One region of the Cellulosimicrobium sp. PMB13 genome, then DNA from elsewhere that is predicted to be linked to it. Evidence: predicted binding sites of a transcription regulator. Region 1 holds the regulator's gene; each other region holds the start of a gene.
What was found. Region 1 encodes LexA, which represses DNA repair genes until DNA is damaged. Its sites were predicted from a motif close to TCGAACANNTGTTCGA; they were not measured.
Positions count from the first base shown of each region.

Region 1 (6,869 bases):
CGAGCGGTCAGCCGGACTTGCGGCGGAAGGTGCGCTGCACCGGACCGACGGTCTCCGACCCGTGCACGGAACCGGTGTTCGACTCCCCGTCCGCAGACCGGTGCCGCGCGGCGTTCTTGCGGTCGAGCGCCTCGCGGAACTTCGCCTTGGCCTCGTCGCTGGGTGCCGTCTCGGCTGCTGGGCGCTGCTGGTCGGACGCCATCGCGTTCTCCTCGTCCTCGGGGTCAGGTGGGTTCGGCCGGGATCGCGTCCCGGCCGAGGTCGCATGCTCGCGAGCCCGACGGCGCGGGCTCCCTGCCAGCCTCCCCTACGCCCGGCGCCGGCGCCAGTCCTTTCCCGGCCGCCGCCTCGGGTAGCGTCGTGGACGTGCCCCGTACCGCTCCCGACGACGCCTCTCTCGCCGGCCCCGGCGACCTGCCGCACCGACGGCTCGGCCGCACCGGGCTGACCCTTCCCGCGCTCTCCCTCGGTCTCTGGCAGAACTTCGGCGAGGCCGACGCGTTCGCGACGCAACGAGAGATCGTCCTGCACGCCGTCGACCGGGGCGTGACGCACGTGGACCTCGCGAACAACTACGGCCCACCGGGAGGGGCGGCGGAGTCGTCGCTCGGTCGCCTCCTCGCGCGCGACCTGCGGCCCGTCCGCGACGAGCTCGTCGTGACGACCAAGGCGGGCTACCGCATGGGACCCGGTCCCTACGGGGAGGGTGGTTCGCGCAAGTACCTCTTGTCGTCCCTCGACGCGTCGCTGCGCCGGCTCGGCCTCGACCACGTCGACGTCTTCTACAGCCACCGCTTCGACCCGACCACCCCGCTCCACGAGACCGTCGGCGCGCTCGGGGCCGCGGTGCGCTCGGGGCGCGCCCGCCACGTCGGGATCTCGTCCTACTCCGCCCGGCGCACGCGCGAGGCGCTGCACGTCGCTGCCGAGCTCGGGGTCGAGCTCGTCGTGACCCAGGTCTCGTACTCGATGCTCAACCGGTGGATCGAGGTCCCGGACGCGTCGGGAGAGAGCGTGCTCGACGTCGCGGCGGACGCCGGACTGGGAGTCGTCGCGTTCTCGCCGCTCGCGCAGGGCATGCTCACGGACCGCTACCTGCGCGGGACACCGAGAGGCTCGCGCGCGGCACGCGGCGGACCTCTGCGCGGTGAGTTCCTCTCGGAGGAGAACCTCGAGCACGTGCGACGGCTCGACGCGCTCGCACGCTCGCACGGCCGCTCGCTGGCCGCCACGGCGATCGCCTGGGCGCTGCGCGACGAGCGGGTCACGTCGGTGCTCCTCGGCGCGAGCTCGACGCGCCAGCTCGACGACAACCTCGCCGCGCTCGCCGCGCCGGCCCTCACCGACGAGGAGCTCCGCGCGGTCGAGTCGGTCCCGGCGGACACCGGCATCAACCTCTGGGCGGCCCGCTCCAGCGACCTCTGACTCCCGGCGCGCCCGCGCGCGTGGCCCTGGCGCGTCCGCGCGGGCCGGTCAGCGCGTCGGGGACGTGGCGTCCACGCCGTCGGCCGTCCCGTCGACCTCGCCAGCACCGTCGGCACCGTCGCCGTGCACGGCCGCGTCGCCGGTCAGCCCGGTCAACCGGGCTGCGGTCCGCTCCTCGCGCTCGACGCGCAACGACGTGATGGCGCTCTCGAAGTCCTCGAGGGAGTCGAACGCCTGGTACACGCTCGCGAACCGCAGGTACGCGACCTCGTCGAGCTCGCGGAGCGGGCCGAGGATCGCGAGACCGATCTCGTACGCGTCGAGCTCGGCGCTCCCGCTCGCGCGGATGGTCTCCTCGACGCGCTGGGCGAGGAGCGCGAGGTCGTCCTCGTTGACAGGTCGGCCCTGGCACGCCTTGCGGACGCCGTTGACGATCTTCTCGCGCGAGAAGGGCTCGGTGACGCCCGACCGCTTGACGACGGACAGGCTCGCCGTCTCGATCGTCGTGAACCGGCGGTTGCACTGCGGGCACTGGCGCCGGCGACGGATCGACGCGCCGTCGTCCGACGTCCGCGAGTCGACGACACGCGAGTCCGCGTGGCGGCAGAACGGGCAGTGCATGGCGGCTCTCCTCGGCTGGGTCCCGGCACCCCGCAGGGCGAGGGCGGCGCGACGAACGTATGACGCCGCCCCACGACGGTGCAACACGCCGGGGCCGTACCGACGCAGCGGCCGCGGGAGCGAGCCGGGCCGAGGAACGCAGAACGGGGGCGACCGTTGCCGGTCGCCCCCGTCGGGACGCCCCCGTCCCCATCTCGCGCGCGACTCGCCTCGCGTGCGCCGACGTGCTCACAGGTCGCGGATGACCGCGGACCCGCCTCCTGCCCGGCCCCCCAGCCCGGCGAGTGAGGTGACACTAACTTAGGTCGACCTAAACGTAGAGCGCAACCCCAGGAACGCCACGAGCCGTCCGCGACCAGGTGTCGTAGGTCACAGCAGCGACGCGAGTCACTCGTCGACCGGGAGCACGAGCCGCTGCCCGGCCTGGAGACCCGATGACGACAGGCCGTTCAGCTCGACGATCCGCGCCACGACGTCGCGCAGGTCCTCGCCGGGCGAGGCGAGAGCCGCAGCATGGTCCCAGAGGGTCTCGCCCGCGGCGACGACGTGCACCCGGACCTCCTCGGGCTCCCCCGCCGAGCCCGCGACGGCGCTGCCCACGCGGGCGCCCAGCAGGACCAGGAGCGCCACGGCGACGACGAGGACGATCCGCCCTCGCCGCGTGAGTCGCAGCGGCGCGTCGGCCGAGACCTCCGTCGACGACCGCGCGCCACCCTGGCCGCGCCGCACGGGTCGGTCCTGCCGCTCCGGCTGCTCGGCCAGACCGCCGAGGCCGCCCCACGTCACACTCGTCATCACTACCTCCGTCCCTCGCCGGCGCCGGAGCGCCTTCCCCGGTCGCTCCGACCCGGCGAGGTTGCGTCGTCGACCCGAGAGCGGATCGAACACCTGTGCGTAGAACACCTGTACGAAGGTCTACCACGATCCGCCCACGGAGTCGAGACATGCTCGAACAGATGTTTGATTCACGGTGCTCTCTCCCCTAACCTGGGACCAGGTCGGTTCGCCGGACATGTCCACCGACAGGTCTGGCCCGGAACGCCTCCCGCCAGGGACGACGCACCGGATCAGGTCGACCGGTGCCCCCGGCCGCGCCGGGCGCACCACGACGAGGAGGCGGCGTGCCGTACGGGGAGGACTCCTCCCGGCAGGGCGCCGACCGTGAGGCGACGAGGGCGGAGACCACGATGGCGGGACGAGGCAGGGACACGAGCGGGGGGCTCGCCGAGGTGCGCGAGCTTCCCGACGGCACGGCGGGAAGCGACGGCCTGACGCCACGGCAGCGCCTGGTCCTCGACACGATCCGCTCCTGCGTCGAGCAGCGCGGGTATCCCCCGAGCATGCGGGAGATCGGTGAGGCCGTCGGCCTGACGAGCCCGTCCTCGGTCAAGCACCAGCTCACCACGCTCGAGCGCAAGGGGTACCTGCGCCGGGACCCGAACCGTCCGCGCGCCATCGAGGTCGTGCAGCCGGACGACGGCCGCCGTGCCGCGCCTCTCGTCCGTGTCCCCGACGAGCAGATGCACGACGAGGCCCACCCCGCGCCGTCCTACGTCCCCGTGGTGGGGCGGATCGCCGCGGGCGGCCCGATCCTCGCCGAGCAGGTCGTCGAGGACGTCTTCCCGCTGCCGCGCCAGCTCGTCGGCGACGGCGAGCTCTTCCTCCTGCGGGTGCAGGGCGACTCCATGATCGACGCCGCGATCTGCGACGGCGACTGGGTCGTCGTGCGCCGGCAGAACGTCGCGGAGAACGGCGAGATCGTCGCCGCGATGATCGACGGCGAGGCGACGGTGAAGACCTTCAAGCGGGGCGACGGCCACGTCTGGCTCGTGCCGCACAACGCCGCGTACGAGCCGATCGTCGGCGACGACGCACAGGTGCTCGGGCGCGTCGTGTCCGTGCTCCGCAGCCTCTGACCCGGCGGCACCGGCGGCACCGACCGGCCGTCACCCTGACGCTGCCCTCGCGACGACGGGCCGGTGATCCCCCTCGTGGGGTCACCGGCCCGTCGTCGTGCGGTGCTCCTACAGGCCGAACCGCCGCGCGACCTCGCGCAGCGACGCCGCGGAGCTCTGCAGACCGGCCAGCTCGGCGTCGGAGAGCGGAACCAGGACACGCTCGCTCGCACCCCGGCGGTCGACCAGCGTCGGGAGCGAGAGGCACACGTCCTCGATCCCGTGGTCGCCGTCCAGGAGCGTCGAGACGGGCAGGATCCGGTGCTCGTCGCCGAGGACCGCCTCGATGATGCGCGTCCCCGCGAGCCCGACGGCGTAGTTCGTCGCGCCCTTCCCCTCGATGATCCGGTACGCCGACTGCACCACCTCGCGCGCGATCTCCTCGCGCGCGTCCTCGGAGAGCGACGGGTGTCCCGCGATCCCGGGCCACTCGAGGAGCGGCACGCCGCCGATCGTCGCCGAGCTCCACAGCGGGATCTCGCTGTCGCCGTGCTCCCCGGCGATGTAGGCGTGGACGTTCTGGACCGCGACGCCGCAGTGCTGCGCGACGAGGAACCGCAGGCGCGACGAGTCGAGCACCGTCCCGCTGCCGAACAGGCGCTCGGGCGGCAGCCCGGAGAACTTCAGCGCCGCATAGGTCACGATGTCGACCGGGTTCGTCACCATGACGTAGACGGCGTCCGGGGCGACCTCGACGAGCCCCGGGAGGATCGTGCGCATGAGGCCGATCGTGCCCTCGGCGAGATCGAGCCGCGTCTGGCCCTGCTTCTGCTTCGCCCCCGCGGTCACCACCACGACGTCCGCGCCGGCGCACACCGCGACGTCGTCGGACCCCTCGACCTTCGCCATGGGCATGAACTGGATGCCGTGCTGCAGGTCGAGGACCTCCGCCTCGACCTTGGCCCGGTTGACGTCCAGCATGGCGACGGTCCGCGCCGCCCCACGCATGAGCGCCGCGTACGCGAGCGTCGACCCGACGGCTCCGGCCCCGACGATCGCCAGCTTCGTGGTCCGCGCTCCTGCCCTCGACCCGTGGCCTCCACGGCTCTCCTCAGGGGTGGGCAAGGTGGTGCCGGCGTCGATCATCGTGCCTCCGTCTCGTGGTCTTCGCTCAGCCTAGGGCGGCGAGGCGCCTCAGCGCAGCGGCAGCGACCTCGCGGTCGGTCGTCTGCCAGAAGCCGGGCATCGAGCGCGTGAGGAACGTGCCGTAGCGCGCCGTGACGAGCCGGGGGTCGAGGACCGCGACGACTCCGCGGTCTGTCGTGGAGCGGACGAGACGTCCTGCACCCTGCGCGAGCAGGAGCGCCGCGTGCGTCGCGGACACCTGCATGAAGCCGTTCCCTCCCGCGGCCTCGACGGCACGGGCACGCGCCGACCGCACGGGGTCGTCGGGCCGGGGGAACGGGATGCGGTCGATGAGCACGAGCTGGCACGACGGACCGGGGACGTCCACGCCCTGCCACAGCGACAGCGTCCCGAACAGGCACGTCGCCGGGTCGTCGGCGAACTCGCGCACGAGCGTGGGGAGCTGGTCGTCGCCCTGGCACAGCACGGGGACGTCGAGCCGCTCGCGCATCGCCTCGGCCGCAGCGACGGCGGCCCGCCGAGACGAGAACAGCCCGAGCGTCCGGCCACCCGCCGCCTCGACCAGCGCGGCGATCTCGTCGAGCTGGTGCTCGGTCGCGGCCTCTCGTCCGGGTGTCGGCAGGTGCTTCGCGACGTAGAGGATCCCCTGGCGCGGGTAGTCGAACGGGCTGCCGACGTCGAGGCCCCGCCAGGACGGCGCCTCCTCGCCGTCCGACGCGCTCCCGCCCAGCCCGAAGGTGCGGGCGACGGCGTCGAAGGTCCCGCCGAGGGCGAGCGTCGCGGACGTGAAGACCCCGGTGCGCTCGGTGAGGAGGTGGGTACGGATGAGACCCGCGACGCCGAGGGGCGCCGCGTGGAGCCTGCTCGCGCCCTCGCCGAACCGGTCGGCGGTCCAGCCGCCCTCGCCGGGCCGCGAGCACCAGAGGACGTCGTGCCCGGTCGGGTCCCCGGCCATCCGCTCGGCGACCTCGAAGAGCTGGAGCATCGCCGACTGCGCCATCTTCAGGCCCGTGTCCGGGGTCGCGGGCTTCTGGACGCCCGTCTCGGGCTTGAGGCGCGAGAGCACCTCGCGCGCCGCGTCGCGCACGGCTGCGACGGCGTCGCGCGCACCGTCGGGCAGCCCGTCGGGGAAGCGCTCCGCGGGCAGGGCGCCGACCACGGTGCCGAAGGCCGCGGAGGCGGCGTCGAGCGCGTCGGTCGTGGCGCCGCCGTGCCGGCGCGCGAGGCGCGCGGCGCCCTCGATGGCGGGGACGGAGAGGTCGACGGTCGCGGCCGCCGTCACGCGGTCGGCGAGCTCGTGCGCCTCGTCGACCACGAGCACGTCGTGCTCGGGCAGCACGCCCGGCGAGCCCATCGCGGCGATGCCGAGCATCGCGTGGTTCGTCACGACGACGTCGGCCTCGCGCGCGGCCGCCCGGGCCTTGTCGGGGAAGCACTCGGCGAGCAGCGGGCAGCGCTGGCCGAGGCACTCGAGAGCGGTCACCGAGACCTGCCGCCACGCCTTGTCGCTCACCCCGGGGACGAGGTCGTCCCGGTCACCGGTCGCCGTCTCCTGGGCCCACTCGCGCACGCGCACGACCTGCTCGCCGAGCGACGGCGCCGCGCGGCCGTCGGCCCGCGCGAGCGGGTGGTCGGTCGCGCCGGCCGTCTCGCCAGGCAGGTCGAAGAGCGTCGGCTCGTCCGTCGGGTACCCGCCGGCCACCTTGTGGACGCACACATAGTTGTGCCAGCCCTTGAGAAGGGCGATCGAGGCCGGGCGCGGCAGCTCTGCGCCGATCGCCT
Region 1 is NZ_CP145910.1:2,779,884-2,786,752, reverse strand. Features, by position in the region: gene V5D56_RS12495 (DUF5302 domain-containing protein) at 8-202, opposite strand; gene V5D56_RS12490 (aldo/keto reductase) at 367-1,425, shown strand; gene nrdR (transcriptional regulator NrdR) at 1,474-2,046, opposite strand; gene V5D56_RS12480 (LysM peptidoglycan-binding domain-containing protein) at 2,434-2,841, opposite strand; gene lexA (transcriptional repressor LexA) at 3,234-3,962, shown strand; gene V5D56_RS12470 (L-lactate dehydrogenase) at 4,071-5,087, opposite strand; gene V5D56_RS12465 (ATP-dependent DNA helicase) at 5,113-6,869, opposite strand, start outside.

Region 2 (6,869 bases), 220 kb from region 1:
GGAGCGTGATGATCCCGTAGGCGAGAAGGCCAGCGACGGTGAGCGACGCGACCGTGACCAGACCGAGCACGCGGTACTGGAAGAGCGAGTAGATCACCACGAGCAGCATGCCGATCGCGCCCGCGAGCAGGCCCTTCTGGAGCTGCTCGGAACCGAGCGTCGCGGAGATCTGCTGCTGGCTCTGGACCTCGAAGGTCAGGGGCAGCGAGCCGAAGTTCAGCTGGTTCGCGAGGGTCGCGGCGCTGTCGCGCGTGAAGCTCCCGGAGATCTCCGCCTTGCCGTCCGGGATGGGGACCTGCGAGACGGGCGCCGAGATCACGAGGCCGTCGAGGACCATCGCGAACTGGTTCTGCGGTGCGGGCAGCGAGGTCAGCCGTGTCGTCACCTCGCGGAACTGGGTGGTGCCCGCGCCGTCGAACTCGAGGTTGACGACCCACTCGTTCGTCACCGCGCCGGTCTGGCCGACGCGCAGCCCGGAGCTCGCGTTCGCGATGTCCGTGCCCTCGACCTCGACCGGGCCGAGGATGTACTTGGCGAGGCCGTCCTCGGAGCACGCGACGAACGCGCTGTCGGTGGGGCCGCTGTCACCGCCGACGAGGTTCTCGGGAACCGTGCAGTCGAGCGCGTCGAACTGCTCCTGGATCTCCGGCGTGATCTGCGCCAGGTCGCTCGGGTTCTCCGGGCGCACGGTCTCCGTGTCGTCCGTGCCCGGCGTGGAACCTTCCGTGGCCTCGTCGGCGGGTGCCTCGGTCGCGCCGTCGGTCGCCCCCTCGGCGGGGGCGTCGGCCGACTCGGTCGCCTCGGGAGCGGCGCCGTCCGTGGCCGCACCGTCCTCGGTCGCGCCGTCGGCGGGCGCCTCCTCCGCAGGGGTGGCGGTCGGCGCGCCGACCGTGAGCACGGGACGGAAGCGCATCTGGGCCGACTGGCTGACGAGGTCGATCGTCTCCTGGCTCGGCTCGCCGGGGATGCCGACGACGATGTTGCCCGAGCCCTGCCGGGTGATCTCCGACTCCGACACGCCCTGCGCGTCGATGCGCTGGCGGATGACGTTGATCGCCTCGTTGATCGCCTCGGGCGTCACCTCGGAACCGTCGGTGGTGACCGGTTCGAGGATGATCTGCGTGCCGCCTTCGAGGTCCAGCGCGAGCCCCGGGGTGAGGCTCGCGCCGCCCGGGTCGTCGGCGGTCTGCGGGTCGAGCTTCGTCCCCGCGAAGAGGCTCCCGAAGAGGGCGACCACGAGGACGCCCAGGAAGACGAGGGTCCGTACGGGCCTCGCTCGTGTGCTGCTGGTGGCCAACTGTCCGTCTCTTCTCGTGCGAGTGCGATGGGCCCGGAGGCCCATCGCGTCAGTCCGGCCGCGCGTGCGGCCGGCGGGTGGTCACTTGCTGTCCGTGCCCTCGTCGCGACGGTCGCGGTCCTTGTCCGCCTGCTCGTCGGTGAGGCCGGACAGGTCGTCGGGGACGACGAGGTCGTCGGCGTCGTCCTTCGACGAGCCGGAGGAGATGCTAGCCGCACTGCCGTAGGCGGCGGCCGGCTCCTCGCCGTCGGCGAGCTCCTCGGTCTCCTCCTCGACGGGCGTGTCGACCCGCTTGGCGATCGCCGCGCGCAGCCAACGCGTCTGCGCGCCGGGCGTGGACTCGATGGTGATGATGTCCGCCTCGTCGTCGACGTCGACGATCGTGCCGAACATCCCCGAACCCGTCATGACCTCCTGGCCCGGAGCGAGCTCGGAGCGGAAGTTCTGGGCCTCGCGCTGCTGCTTGCGGGTGCGGCTGGTCATGAGGAACATCGCACCGGCCGCGAGGGCGAGGATGAGGATGAAGCTGATATCCATGACGGGGTCTCACGTGTCCTGTTCGTCGGCGGGGGTCTGCGCGGCAGTCTAGGCGCGCGCGCACGGTTCCCCAACGAGCCGTTCGACCGTGGAGTTCCCCGCAGGTCCGTCCAGTCTAGGCCCTCCACGGGCCGCCCTGTGACGGCCGTCACGGGCGCTCCGGGCGGTGCGGGCAGCGGGACGCCGTGCGAACCCGGTCGGCCGTCAGGTGTCGAAGAGCGTCCCGCTGTCGCGGGGAGGGGTCAGCCCGAGGTGCGCCCACGCCGCGGGCGTCGCGACGCGACCTCGTGGCGTCCGTCCGATCAGTCCCTCGCGGACGAGGTACGGCTCGGCGACGGTCTCGACCGTCTCGGCCTCCTCACCGACCGTGACGGCGAGCGTCGTCAGGCCGACCGGGCCGCCGTTGAACCGGGTGCACAGCGCCGTGAGCACCGCGCGGTCGAGCCGGTCGAGCCCGATGGGGTCCACCTCGTAGACCTCGAGCGCGGCGCGCGCCGCGCGCAGGTCGAGGCTGCCGTCGCCCCGGACCTGCGCCCAGTCGCGCACACGACGCAGGAGGCGGTTGGCGATGCGGGGGGTCCCGCGGGAACGGCCGGCGATCTCGTGGGCCGCGTCGGGGTGGAGCGCGACGCCGAGCAGTCCGGCGGACCGCGTCAGCACACGCTCGAGCTCCTCGCCCGAGTAGAAGTCGAGGTGACCGGTGAAGCCGAACCGGTCGCGCAGCGGGGCGGGCAGCAGGCCCGCGCGCGTCGTCGCGCCCACGGCCGTGAACGGCGGCAGGCTCAGCGGGATCGCGCTCGCGCCCGCTCCCTTCCCGACCACCACGTCGACGCGGAAGTCCTCCATCGCCATGTAGAGCAGCTCCTCCGCGGGCCGCGCGAGGCGGTGGATCTCGTCGATGAACAGGACCTCGCCCTCCTCCAGCGACGACAGCACCGCGGCGAGGTCGCCCGCGTGCTGGATCGCCGGCCCCGAGGTCACGCGCAGGGATGCGCCGAGCTCGGCGGCGATGATCATCGCCAGGGTCGTCTTGCCGAGCCCCGGAGGGCCGGAGAGGAGCACGTGGTCGGGCGCGCTGCCGCGCGCGAGCGCGGCCTGGAGCACGAGCGAGAGCTGGTCGCGCACGACCCGCTGCCCGACGAACTCCTCGAGCCGTCGTGGGCGCAGCGCCGCCTCGGCCGCGCGCTCGAGGTCGTCGGCCCCCGCCGCGACGATGCGCTCGGAGACGAAGCCGTCCTCGGGGTAGCTGCCGGGACCGACCCGGTCGAAGTCCGCCATCGTCAGCCTCGCTGTCCGCCGAGCACGCGCAGCGCCGCGCGCAGGGCGCCCGCCACGTCTGCCGTCTCGACGACGTCGACCCCGGCATGGGCGAGGACCGTCGCGACGGCGTCGTCGGCCGCCTTGACGTTCCAGCCGAGCCCGACGAGAGCCTCGACGACCTGGTCCCGGCGGTCGTCGACGGTGGCCGACGCACCGGTCCCGGATCCCGTGGCGGGCGCGTCGGCCCCCGTCGGCGCGCCCAGCTTGTCGCCGAGCTCGAGCGCGATGCGCTGGGCGCCCTTGTTCCCGATGCCGGGGACGCGGACGAGCGCGGCGATGTCCGCGCCCGCGACGGCACGCCGCAGCGCGTCGGGCGTGTGCACGGCGAGCATCGCGAGCGCGAGACGCGGGCCGACCCCGCTGACGGTCTGCACGGTCTCGAAGACGGAGCGCTCGTCGTCGTCCGCGAAGCCGAAGAGCGTGAACGAGTCCTCGCGCACGACGAGGCTCGTGGCGAGCCGCGCGGTCTCCCCCACGCGCAGCGTGGCCAGCGTCGCGGGCGTGGCGTGCACGAGGTAGCCCACTCCCCCGACCTCGAGCACCGCCCGGTCGAGCTGCACGCTCGCCACCGTCCCGCTCAGCGACGCGATCACGCAGGGTCCTCCGATCGACGGCCACCGGGCCCGTGGGGCACGGCGGACGGGCGTGCCCGCGCGGAACGAGTCACGGCACGAGCGGTACGAACAGGTGTACGACGGGTCACTCTAGCCCGGGGGTCCGACGCGGCTACGCACGTCCGCGGCGCGCCGTGCGCTCCGCGGCCGCCCACGCGCGCTGGGCGGGGGTGAGCTCGTGCCGCTCGCCGCCCTGCAGCGCGCCGGAGGGCCGCCACAGGTGGCAGATCGCGAGCGCGAGCGCGTCGGCGGCGTCGGCCGGCTTCGGCAGCTCCGCCAGCCCGAGGATGCTCGCGACCATGCGCTGCACCTGCTCCTTGCCGGCCCGCCCGCTCCCCGTGACGGCGGCCTTGACCTCCGACGGCGTGTGCAGCGCGACCGGCACCCGACGGCGCGCCGCCGCGACCATCGCGAGCCCGGCGACCTGCGCGGTCCCCATCACGGTGCCGACGTTGTTCTGCGCGAACACGCGCTCGACCGCGACGACGTCGGGCACGTGCTCGTCGAGCCACGCGTCGAGCCGCTCCGAGATCCGCAGCAACCGCAGGTCCACACTGATCTCCGGGTCCGACCGCAGCACCCCGACGGCCACCATCTCGGCCTTGCGCCCGGGCAGCGAGTCGACGACCCCCACGCCGCACCGGGTCAGTCCAGGGTCCACTCCGAGCACGCGCACCCCGTCACCCTTTCACGAGAGAGCGACACTTCCGGCGCACGACGCGGCCGGCGAGCCGACAGCAGCGTGGCGGGGTGGGGTGCGCGCGGTCGTGGCGGGCCTGGCGGGAGCGGCGCGAGGGACGAGCGACGCGGATGGTAGACCGCGCGCACCCCACCCCGTCACGCACCCAGGGTGAGCGAGGCGGGAAGGCCTGCGCTCAGTCGTCGTTCTCGAGCTCCGCCATGACCTCGTCCGACGCGTCGAAGTTCGCGTAGACGTTCTGCACGTCGTCGCTGTCCTCGAGCGCGTCGATGAGGCGCAGGATCTTGCGCGCGCCCTCGGCGTCGACCTCGACCTCCATGGACGGGTGCCACACGGAGTCGGCGGAGTCGTACTCGAGGCCCGCGTCCTGGACGGCGGTGCGCACGGCGACGAGGTCGCTCGCCTCGCACAGCACCTCGATGACCTCGCCGGAGTCGGTGACGTCCTCGGCGCCCGCGTCGAGCGCGGCGAGCATCACGTCGTCCTCGGTGACGCCGTCTGCCTTGGGCACGACGACGAGGCCCTTGCGCGAGAACAGGTAGGAGACCGAGCCCGGGTCGGCGAGGCTGCCGCCGTTGCGGGAGAACGCGGTCCGCACCTCTGCGGCGGCGCGGTTCTTGTTGTCGGTGAGGCACTCGACGAGGACGGCGATGCCGTTGGGACCGTAGCCCTCGTACATGATCGTCTGGTAGTCGACGGCGTCGGCGCCCTCGCCGGACCCGCGCTTCACGGCGCGGTCGATGTTGTCGTTCGGGACGGACGACTTCTTCGCCTTCTGGACGGCGTCGAAGAGCGTCGGGTTGCCGGCCAGGTCACCGCCGCCGGTGCGCGCCGCGACCTCGATGTTCTTGATGAGCTTCGCGAAGAGCTTGCCGCGCTTGGCGTCGATGGCCGCCTTCTTGTGCTTGGTGGTGGCCCACTTGGAGTGCCCTGACATGCGTTCCTACCCCTTCGCGATCTGGACGAACCGCTCGTGCACGCGCGCGTCGCCGGAGATCTCCGGGTGGAACGACGTGGCGAGCAGCGGTCCCTGCTGTACTGCGACGATCCTACCGGCGGCTGCGTGGGGGATCCCCGGCGTGCTCGCGTCCGGGATGCGGGCCAGGACCTCGACGCCCGGTCCGACGTCCTCGACCCAGGGTGCGCGGATGAACACCGCGTGGACCGGGCGTTCGTCCCCGGGCAGCCCGGCGACGGCGAGGTCGGTCTCGAACGAGTCCACCTGGCGACCGAACGCGTTGCGTCGCACGGTCACGTCCAGGCCCCCGATCGTGCGCTGGTCGGCGGTGCCGCCGAGGATGCGGTCGGCGAGCAGGATCATGCCGGCGCACGAGCCGTAGACCGGCAGGCCCTCGGCGATGCGCGCCCGCAGGGGCTCGTCGAGCTCGAAGATCCGCAGGAGCTTGTCGATGGTCGTCGACTCGCCGCCCGGGAGCACGAGCCCGTCGACCTGCGCGAGCTCCTCGGGTCGGCGCACGCCGACGGTGCGGGCGCCCGCGGACTCGAGCGCGGTGCGGTGCTCGCGCACGTCGCCCTGGAGGGCGAGGACCCCGATCGTGATCGTCACGAGGGGTGATGATACGTCGGCCGATAGGGTCGTCGGCGTGACGTACCCCTCTGCTGCGCAGCCCGGTCCCCCGTACGGCGCCCCCGCGCCCGCGTGGGGCGGCCCGCCCCCGGCGTCGTCGACGCCGCGTCGCCCGCCTCGCGGGGCGACGGTGCTCATCGTCGCGGGTGTCGTCGTGCTCGTGGGCGCGCTCGTCGCCGGGGTGCTCGGCGTGACCCTGTTCCTGCGCGCGATCCCGACCGGCGTCGTCGAGAGCGGGGGTTCGCCGGGGTCGGCGGCGATCGCGTCCGGCGCGGTGCCGGGCGAGGCGGACGTCGCCGTCACCGACGGGGAGCCCTACACCGTCTGGGCGGTCGGCGGCCCCGGGGACACGGCCTTCGCCGCGGGCGACGTCACGGTGACGTGCGACGGCACCTCCCTGCTCGTCGACGCGCCGGCCGTGACCGGTTCGTCGGGTGCGGGCACGACGTCGGCCGAGACCGTCGCGGAGTTCACGGCGACCGGCGACGGCACGTGCACGGTGTCGGTCACGACCACCGACGGCACGGGTGCCGAGTCCTTCGTCGTCACGGAGGGCTGGCGCTTCGGCGAGTTCTTCGCGACCGTGGGTGGCACGGTGCTGCTGTGGATCGTCGCGATCGGGGGCGGGCTGCTCGGGCTCGGCCTGCTGCTGGGTGGCATCGTGTGGCGCGTCGTGGCGCGCCGCGCCTGAACCCGGCGGCCCCGCTCTGCCCTACCCGGCCCTGCCCGGCCCTGCCCGGCACTGCTCCGGGGCGCGCGGCACCGCGCGGGAGTCAGTGCTCGCGCGCGAGCCCGAGGTGCCGGGTCACTCCG
Region 2 is NZ_CP145910.1:2,998,097-3,004,965, reverse strand. Features, by position in the region: gene secD (protein translocase subunit SecD) at 1-1,297, opposite strand, end outside; gene yajC (preprotein translocase subunit YajC) at 1,379-1,834, opposite strand; gene ruvB (Holliday junction branch migration DNA helicase RuvB) at 2,039-3,112, opposite strand; gene ruvA (Holliday junction branch migration protein RuvA) at 3,115-3,747, opposite strand; gene ruvC (crossover junction endodeoxyribonuclease RuvC) at 3,881-4,444, opposite strand; gene V5D56_RS13500 (YebC/PmpR family DNA-binding transcriptional regulator) at 4,644-5,405, opposite strand; gene pdxT (pyridoxal 5'-phosphate synthase glutaminase subunit PdxT) at 5,412-6,035, opposite strand; gene V5D56_RS13490 (hypothetical protein) at 6,073-6,747, shown strand; gene V5D56_RS13485 (NUDIX hydrolase) at 6,830-6,869, opposite strand, start outside.
Region 2: the regulator LexA is predicted to act here: its motif matches at 3,834-3,849, upstream of ruvA (Holliday junction branch migration protein RuvA).

Region 3 (6,869 bases), 460 kb from region 1:
AGGTGCAGGGCACGTCGGTCACGATCATGCGGACGCAGGGGTATGCGCTGCGTCAGCTCGACGCGCTCGCGGAGAAGGTGGAGCGCAAGACCAAGATCGGTGATCTTGCCAAGGCCTCGAAGGACGTCGAGTCCCAGGCGCAGGAGTGGCTCGCCGTCCTGGCACGGTGCTTCCAGCTACAGGATGCGATCGCCGTGCTCGAGCTCGACCGGGTGCTGGACGCGGCTCCCGACGAGCTGGACCGCCACCGGATCGGGATCCGCACAGCGCGGCAGAACCGGCTGAACCTCCTCTCGCAAAGCACCGAGCGCCTTCTCTCACGCATGGGTGTCGCCGCCGGCACGGCCAACGCGAAGGTGCTGCTGCACCCAACCTCGTCCCGGGAGGTGGTGCATGCCAGCAACCGGGTCGAGACCGCCGTCGTCGACTTCCACGGGCGGCTCGGCATCGAGCGAGACCGGCAGTCGCTGGAGGCGCGGCGATGGAGGGACGCGGCCGTGGAGGCACGGGACAAGGTGCTCGAGACGGGTGCGGAAGGCCTCGACGCCAGCCGGCGGCTCGGCAGCGAGACGATCGGTCGCGCCCGGTCGGCGACAGGCAAGCTCTCCACGGGGATCGCCGAGCGTGCATTCCGTGGGCGCGCGGGCGACGATCAGGGTCCGACGACGGAGGAGCAGGCGTGATCGCCGGCCTCGAGTGTGGCACGTGCGGTTCTGGCGACATAGAGCTGCTGGACGTCCTGCCCGACGGGCGCCGACGTGTCTGCTGTGTCGACTGCGGGCAGTCGTGGGTGCGCGGCACCGCGACCGTGCCGACGAGGCCCCGGCCACTGCCGACCTTCGAAGAGCTCAGGAAGACCTTTCCGAGCGCGGACGACGTCGTGCCCGAGCGGCTCGTGCACGCCGAGGTGCTCAAGAGGCGGTACCTCGCCGAGGTCAGCCCGTTGCCGGACCCCGCTGTCGCGCACTACTGGACCAAGTACCAGCGAATCTTCAGCGCGGAAGGACTTCCGACGGCCGACCCGCAGGACCTCAAGGACTTCGCCAACGTGTCCGTCGGTGCGAACCCGGGCAACATGTCGGTGTTCAACACCGAGTGGAACCGGATGGGCGACGAGGCGGGTGCCGCGCAGGTGCGCAAGGTCGTCGAATACCTTCTTCGTGGCCCGGAGTCCACACCGCTCGAGGACCGGCTCACGCAGTTGATCGACGACACCACGTCCTTTGGGATGAAGGGTTTCAAGGAAGCGCTCCTGACCAAAGTGCTGTGCGTCGTCTACCCCGACGAGTACCTCACGATCCTCAAGTACACGGGCACAGCCGGAAAGCTCGAAGTCGCGCGTGCGATCTGGGGTATCGAGTTCCCCGACCCCCACCGGGTCACGTGGACGATCGGTCGGCTGGTCGTATGGAGCAACACACTGCTGCGAGCGCTGATCGGCGACGGGTTCCAGACCCAGGAGCACGCTGCCGCCTTCCTGTGGTGGGCCAAGGACCAGCAATTCGGCGGTGAAGGCATCGAGACCTGATCCGCGTTGGACGAGCGGGCGGTTCTCACCCAGCGAGTTGGTCCGCGGGGTGTCGCAGGTTCGGGCGATGGCACAACGCCATGGGTCATCGACACCACTGCACACAGAAAGTCGACCCGCGCGTGCGCTGGCGCCCGTACCATCGAATAACACGACTTCCGATGGTAACCTGCTGCGGTGGCATCGGAAGCGGAGTGGCCGGCGTTCGGGTCGGAGGTGCTCGTCTGGGAGCCCTCGGGCGCCGAGTACGGACCTCGTGCGGGTCGGAGCCGCCGCCGCGGACCCTACGAGGCCGCCGTGCCGGCGAAGATCGCGCGTGCGGAGCTCCGGCTCGCCGGCCCGACGATGGCTCTGGTCGCCGAGGCGAGTGCCGAGATCGCCCGCCTCGACGGCGAGTCGCTGGGCTCTCTGATGTCGTACGCGTCGTTGTTGCTCCGGACCGAGGCCGCCTCGTCGTCGCAGATCGAGAACCTGACGTCGTCGCCGAAGGCCATCGCCCTGGCCGAGCTCGGTCGCCGCGGCAGAGCCAACGCGGACGAGATCGTCGCGAACGTCGCCGCCATGAGGCGGGCTCTCGACGTCTCCGAACGGCTGGACGCCGACGCGGTCCTGGCCATGCACCAGGTCCTGATGCGCGACCACATGCCCGATGCTGCGGGACGGTGGCGAGACTCGGCGGTGTGGATCGGTGGGTCGGCGCAAAGTCCGCACGGGGCCGACTACGTGGCGCCACGCGCCGGGCTGGTGCCGCCGGCCATGGACGATCTCGCCGAGTTCATGTCCCGCGACGACCTGCCGGCCCTGGCTCAGACGGCGGTCTCGCACGCGCAGCTCGAGAACATCCACCCCTTCCCCGACGGCAACGGGCGTACCGGGCGCGCACTGATGCACGCTCAGCTGCGGCACGCGGGCCTGACCCGCCACGTCGTCGTCCCGATCTCCGCCGGCCTCCTCGCCGAGACCGACAGATACTTCGCAGCCCTCACGGCGTACCGCTCGGGGGACCCGCAGCCCATCGTGGCGCAGGTGTGCGAGGCGGTATTTCCCGCGCTGCGCAACGCCCGCACCTTGATCGCCGAGGTTTCCGAGGCGCATGACCGGTGGGCTGGGGCCGTCCGCGCACGCCGAGGCGCGTCGGCGTGGCGCCTCGCGGACCTCCTCGTCGAGCGTCCCGTCATCGACGCGCGGCTCGCGGCGGAGCGCCTCGGCGTCACGACGGCGAACGCCCAGGTCGCGATCGATCGGCTGGTCGAGGACGGCGTCCTCGACCAGATCGGCCGAGGGGCTCGCGATCGCGTCTGGCAGGCGGTCGAGATCATCCAGGCGATGGAACGGTTCGCCGAGCGCTCTCATCACCGCATCGTGTGACAGCTGATCGTGCACGCCCCAGCCTCACGGGGTGACTTCCGACGCCGATGCGTCGCCCGTCGTCGTACTTGGCGTCGGCGACGGCTTGTTCCGGGTCGTTGCCGGGCTTGGCCGAGCCCGCACAGCGCGCTCTCGGGCGGCCAACGTCGCACGGAGGTGAAAGCCGATCACGCGTCGGAGAACGGCGACGAGGGCGAAAGCGTGTAGAGGCAGTCGAGGTCGGGCGGCGGCTCGGGTGGGTGCAGGTCGCGGTCCGGTGCGATGCGCGTCGCTGGTTCGGAGAGGTAGACCGCGCCCGTGGGTGACGTCCAGCTCAGGACGCCGTCGGTCAGGTGCTCGAGCTTCCACGCAGTCTCGTGCTTGAGCACGTGGTGCTTGCGGCAGAGGTGGGCGAGGGTTGTCGGCGTCGGTCCGCCCGCCGAGGGCGAAGTCGACGCCGTGGTCGACGTCGCAGCGCGCCGCGGGCACGGTGCAGCCCGGGAAGCGGCACGTCTGGTCGCGGACCGTCAGCCAGGCGCGCAGGTCGGCGGGCACGGTGTAGCTGTCGCGCCCGACGGAGAGCACCGCACCCGTCTCGGGGTGCGTGAGGATCCGGCGCAGCGACGGTGCGTTCGCGGTCAGACATCGGGTGGTGTCGGCGTCGATCGGGCCGTGCCCGTCGAGATGCCCGGGTGCGTCACCACCGAGCAGCGTCAGCACCGGGACGGTGACGTGCACCCGCGGCACGATCGTGCGCGCGAGGTCGGCGAGGCTCGGAACCACCGCCGCGCCCCCGGCGCCGCACGCGTCGCGCTGATCCGCCGCTCCGCCGTGCCCGCAAGCACTGTGGTGCGCCGGAGTGCAGCCACCGGAGCCGGAGCAGTCGAGCGCAAGGTCGACGAGGACGTCGGCGCGCAGCTGCGCGACGGTGCGGACGTCGCCCTCGCGTCGCGCGTCAGCGGCCGTGCTCGTGAGTCGGTCGTGGATCGCGTGTGCCGACACCGCTGGCAGCAGCGCGCTCAGCCACGCCATCCCGTCCTCGGCCGGATCGACCCACACCGCACGCTTCGCTTCGGCGCGCTCGTGCCGGAGGGCGAGCGGCTCGGGGTGCACCGCGTCGCGCGCCTGGCGCACCAGTCGTCGGAACGCCTGGGGAGTCGTGGAGGCCGCGCGACCGAGGCATGCGTGCGCGACCTCGGTCGCGGCCTGCGGGTCGAGGTCGGCGACCGCGCGGGCCAGGGCGCTCGCGTGGGCGACGGAGAACTCGCCCGCGCACAGCCCCGCCAGCACCGACGGCACGGCGTGAGTGAGGGTCGCCGCGTCGTCGACCAGACCCTCGACGACGCCCTCCCGCAGGCGAAGCGCGCACGCGAGCTCGGCGACCGCTGCTCGCCACGCTAGCTCGACCCGCCGCTGCGGGGTCGCGCCGTCCACGCGCGCCGACTCGTCCGCGAGCAGGGCGTCGTGCGCCGCGAGCGCCGCCATCCGCGCCCGCTCGATCGCTACGGTGCGCGCCCCCGTGAGCGCGTCGATCTGCCGCTGGACGGTCGCGACGTCCGCGACCGCGTCGGCCAGCGCCTCCAGCGACCCCGCGCGTGGGTGAGCCGCCCTGTGACGTGGGCGCGCGTCGTCGGGCACGGGCGGCGACACGACGGCGCCCCGGGGCGCTGCCCGGACCGTCCGCAGTCAGCGCCGCCGTCGTCATGAGACCCACTCAACCACCAGCCACCCACACGCAGTCGGACAGACGTTCGAGGATCCACCGAGGTGACGATGCTTCCCCGAGGTGCGAGAGGTGGAGTTTCGTTGCCCTGGTCGTCTCGCCGCCATGGGCCACGCCGGGCATCAGTGACAGCCGTCGACCGCGCCGGGTGAGCACACACCCCTTCGGGGAGCGCGCTCGTGCATCGTGTCGACTCGCAAAAGGGGCGGCGGGGCAGCGCCCGCCGCCCCGGCGTGTCCGGGGACCGATCCCCGGGAGGCCTGTCGGCTGCCCGAAAGGCTGGCCGAAAGGGATGCCCACGGTGGGCGGAGCCGACGGACGATCGAGGAGTCCCCAGACAGGAGCCGAGCCGTGCGCCGTGACCGCTCAGAGGCCGCCGTCGAACCGGTGGCCACCCGCCTCCCCGAGGGGCGCGGCCGGGCGCCTGGCACACACGGTCCGGGCGGCGGCGCGGGGCTGCCGAGGCCCTCGTTCCTGACGCTTCAGCGGACGGCCGGCAACGCAGCCGTCCAGCGTCTACGTGTCCTCGCCGCCGCGCCAGGGCACGGCTCGGTGCAGCGTGTCGTCTCGCTCAGCACCACGTTCGTCCCCCAGGCGGCAGCCATCGCCGCGATCAACCTGCTCGACGCCGAGGTGACTCCCGCCGAGCAGGACGCAGCCCGCGCCATCAGGAACCGGGCCGGCGGCAAACACACGATGCGGCAGGCCCACTACCTGTTCCAACCGAGCCCGAGGAGCTGGGGCTCTTGCGTGGAGGAGCAGCTCGACCCGCGGGCGAGGGTGCTGGGATGGGGCACGCAGTTCGGCCTGTCGGGTGCTCGGCCGGACTACCACCGGGTCCTGGGTGCGGCAACGGTGTTCGCCGACCTCACCACGGCGACCCAGTCGAACCCTGGTGGCAACCACATCACCACCAAGCTGGTGGTGGCGGCGTTCCCGAACAAGACCGGCTGGCAGGCTGCCGATGTCATCCACAGCGGCATTCGCCCAGGTGGCGGACAGCCTCCGCCCGTCCAGACCAACGGCCTGGTCTCCGCTGAGCACGCTCGCCGGTTCCAGCAGTACCACGCCTACCTGCCCGACAGGGGGTACGACCCGCTGCTGGAACAGCTCCGTCGACACTACGGCCCTGTCTCGACCGTCACCTTCACCCAGGCCTGGGACGCAGCCGACCGGGACGAGTTCGTCGACGCCTTCCAGGACAGCGTGAGCGAGGAGCCCAGCGAGAGCATTGCCAGCGACGACGAGTTCTGAGACAGGGGCCCGCCTCCGAGCCGGCCTGCTCGCTGGGTGCGCCTGACCATCGGTGAAGCGCAGGAATCGGGTCCCGTCACAGCAGTCAGGCCGGGACGTCGTCCGGGGTGAGCGCCCGCACCCGTCGTCCGGTCGCGAGGAACACGCCCCGTAGCCGGACTCCGCGGCGTGCGGCGGCTCCGTGCAGGCCGACGAACCACAGCCCGTCCCCCGGCGTGACGGCGTCGGTCCCCGGGCGCTCGAGCATGAGCACGGTGCTCCCGCCGGGCGCCTGGTCCGCGAGCACGTCCTGCACGATGCCCACGAGGTTGTCGACCATCTCGTCCTCGGGCGACGGGGGGACGTCGTCGATCGGGACGACCGCGCGCAACGGGCGGTCCTCGGCGTCGAGGAACGTGATCCAGAGGCTGAAGCGGGGTGCGTCGATGCCCTGGTGGAGGAACTCGACCCACGCGAGGAGGGCGTCGTCGTCGGGCAGGCGGTCACCGGGTCGGATCGTGCTTCGGGATGTCGTCATCGCCCCAGGGTGGAGGCGGTGGAGCCCGTGCCGACGAGCGTCCACAGGCCCTGAACGACGGCGGCCGCGAGGGTGGTCGTCCACAGGCTGGCCTGTCCACGGTCGCGCGAGGAACGACGGGGCCGTCGAGGTCGCCGGACGTCGCGACGTCCAGCCGTCCAGCCGTCCAGCCGTCCAGACGTCCTCTCGTCGTGGCGCCCTGACCACCTGACTCCCTGACGTCCGGACATCGCGATACCCGGGCTTATCGGCGAACGGCCTGCCGCCAGTGCCCCGGGACGGCACGCTGAGGGCACGCCGCGAACACGGCGCGCCACTAGGCTCACGACCAGCACCGACGCACGGAGGAACGATGCGCAGCACGGAGTCCGACTGGGAGCACCTCGCGCTCGAGCACCTCGCCGAGCCGCTCGGGTGGCTCCCGCTCGAGGGGCGCCAGATCGCTCCCGGGGCGAGGTCCGCCGTCGGGCACCGTGGGTACTCGCCGAGCGGCGAGGAGC
Region 3 is NZ_CP145910.1:2,321,769-2,328,637, forward strand. Features, by position in the region: gene V5D56_RS10495 (hypothetical protein) at 1-683, shown strand, start outside; gene V5D56_RS10500 (hypothetical protein) at 680-1,528, shown strand; gene V5D56_RS10505 (Fic family protein) at 1,706-2,896, shown strand; gene V5D56_RS10510 (DUF222 domain-containing protein) at 2,921-4,513, opposite strand; gene V5D56_RS10515 (hypothetical protein) at 4,950-5,852, shown strand; gene V5D56_RS10520 (hypothetical protein) at 5,938-6,369, opposite strand; gene V5D56_RS10525 (type I restriction endonuclease subunit R) at 6,722-6,869, shown strand, end outside.
Region 3: the regulator LexA is predicted to act here: its motif matches at 4,615-4,630, upstream of V5D56_RS10510 (DUF222 domain-containing protein).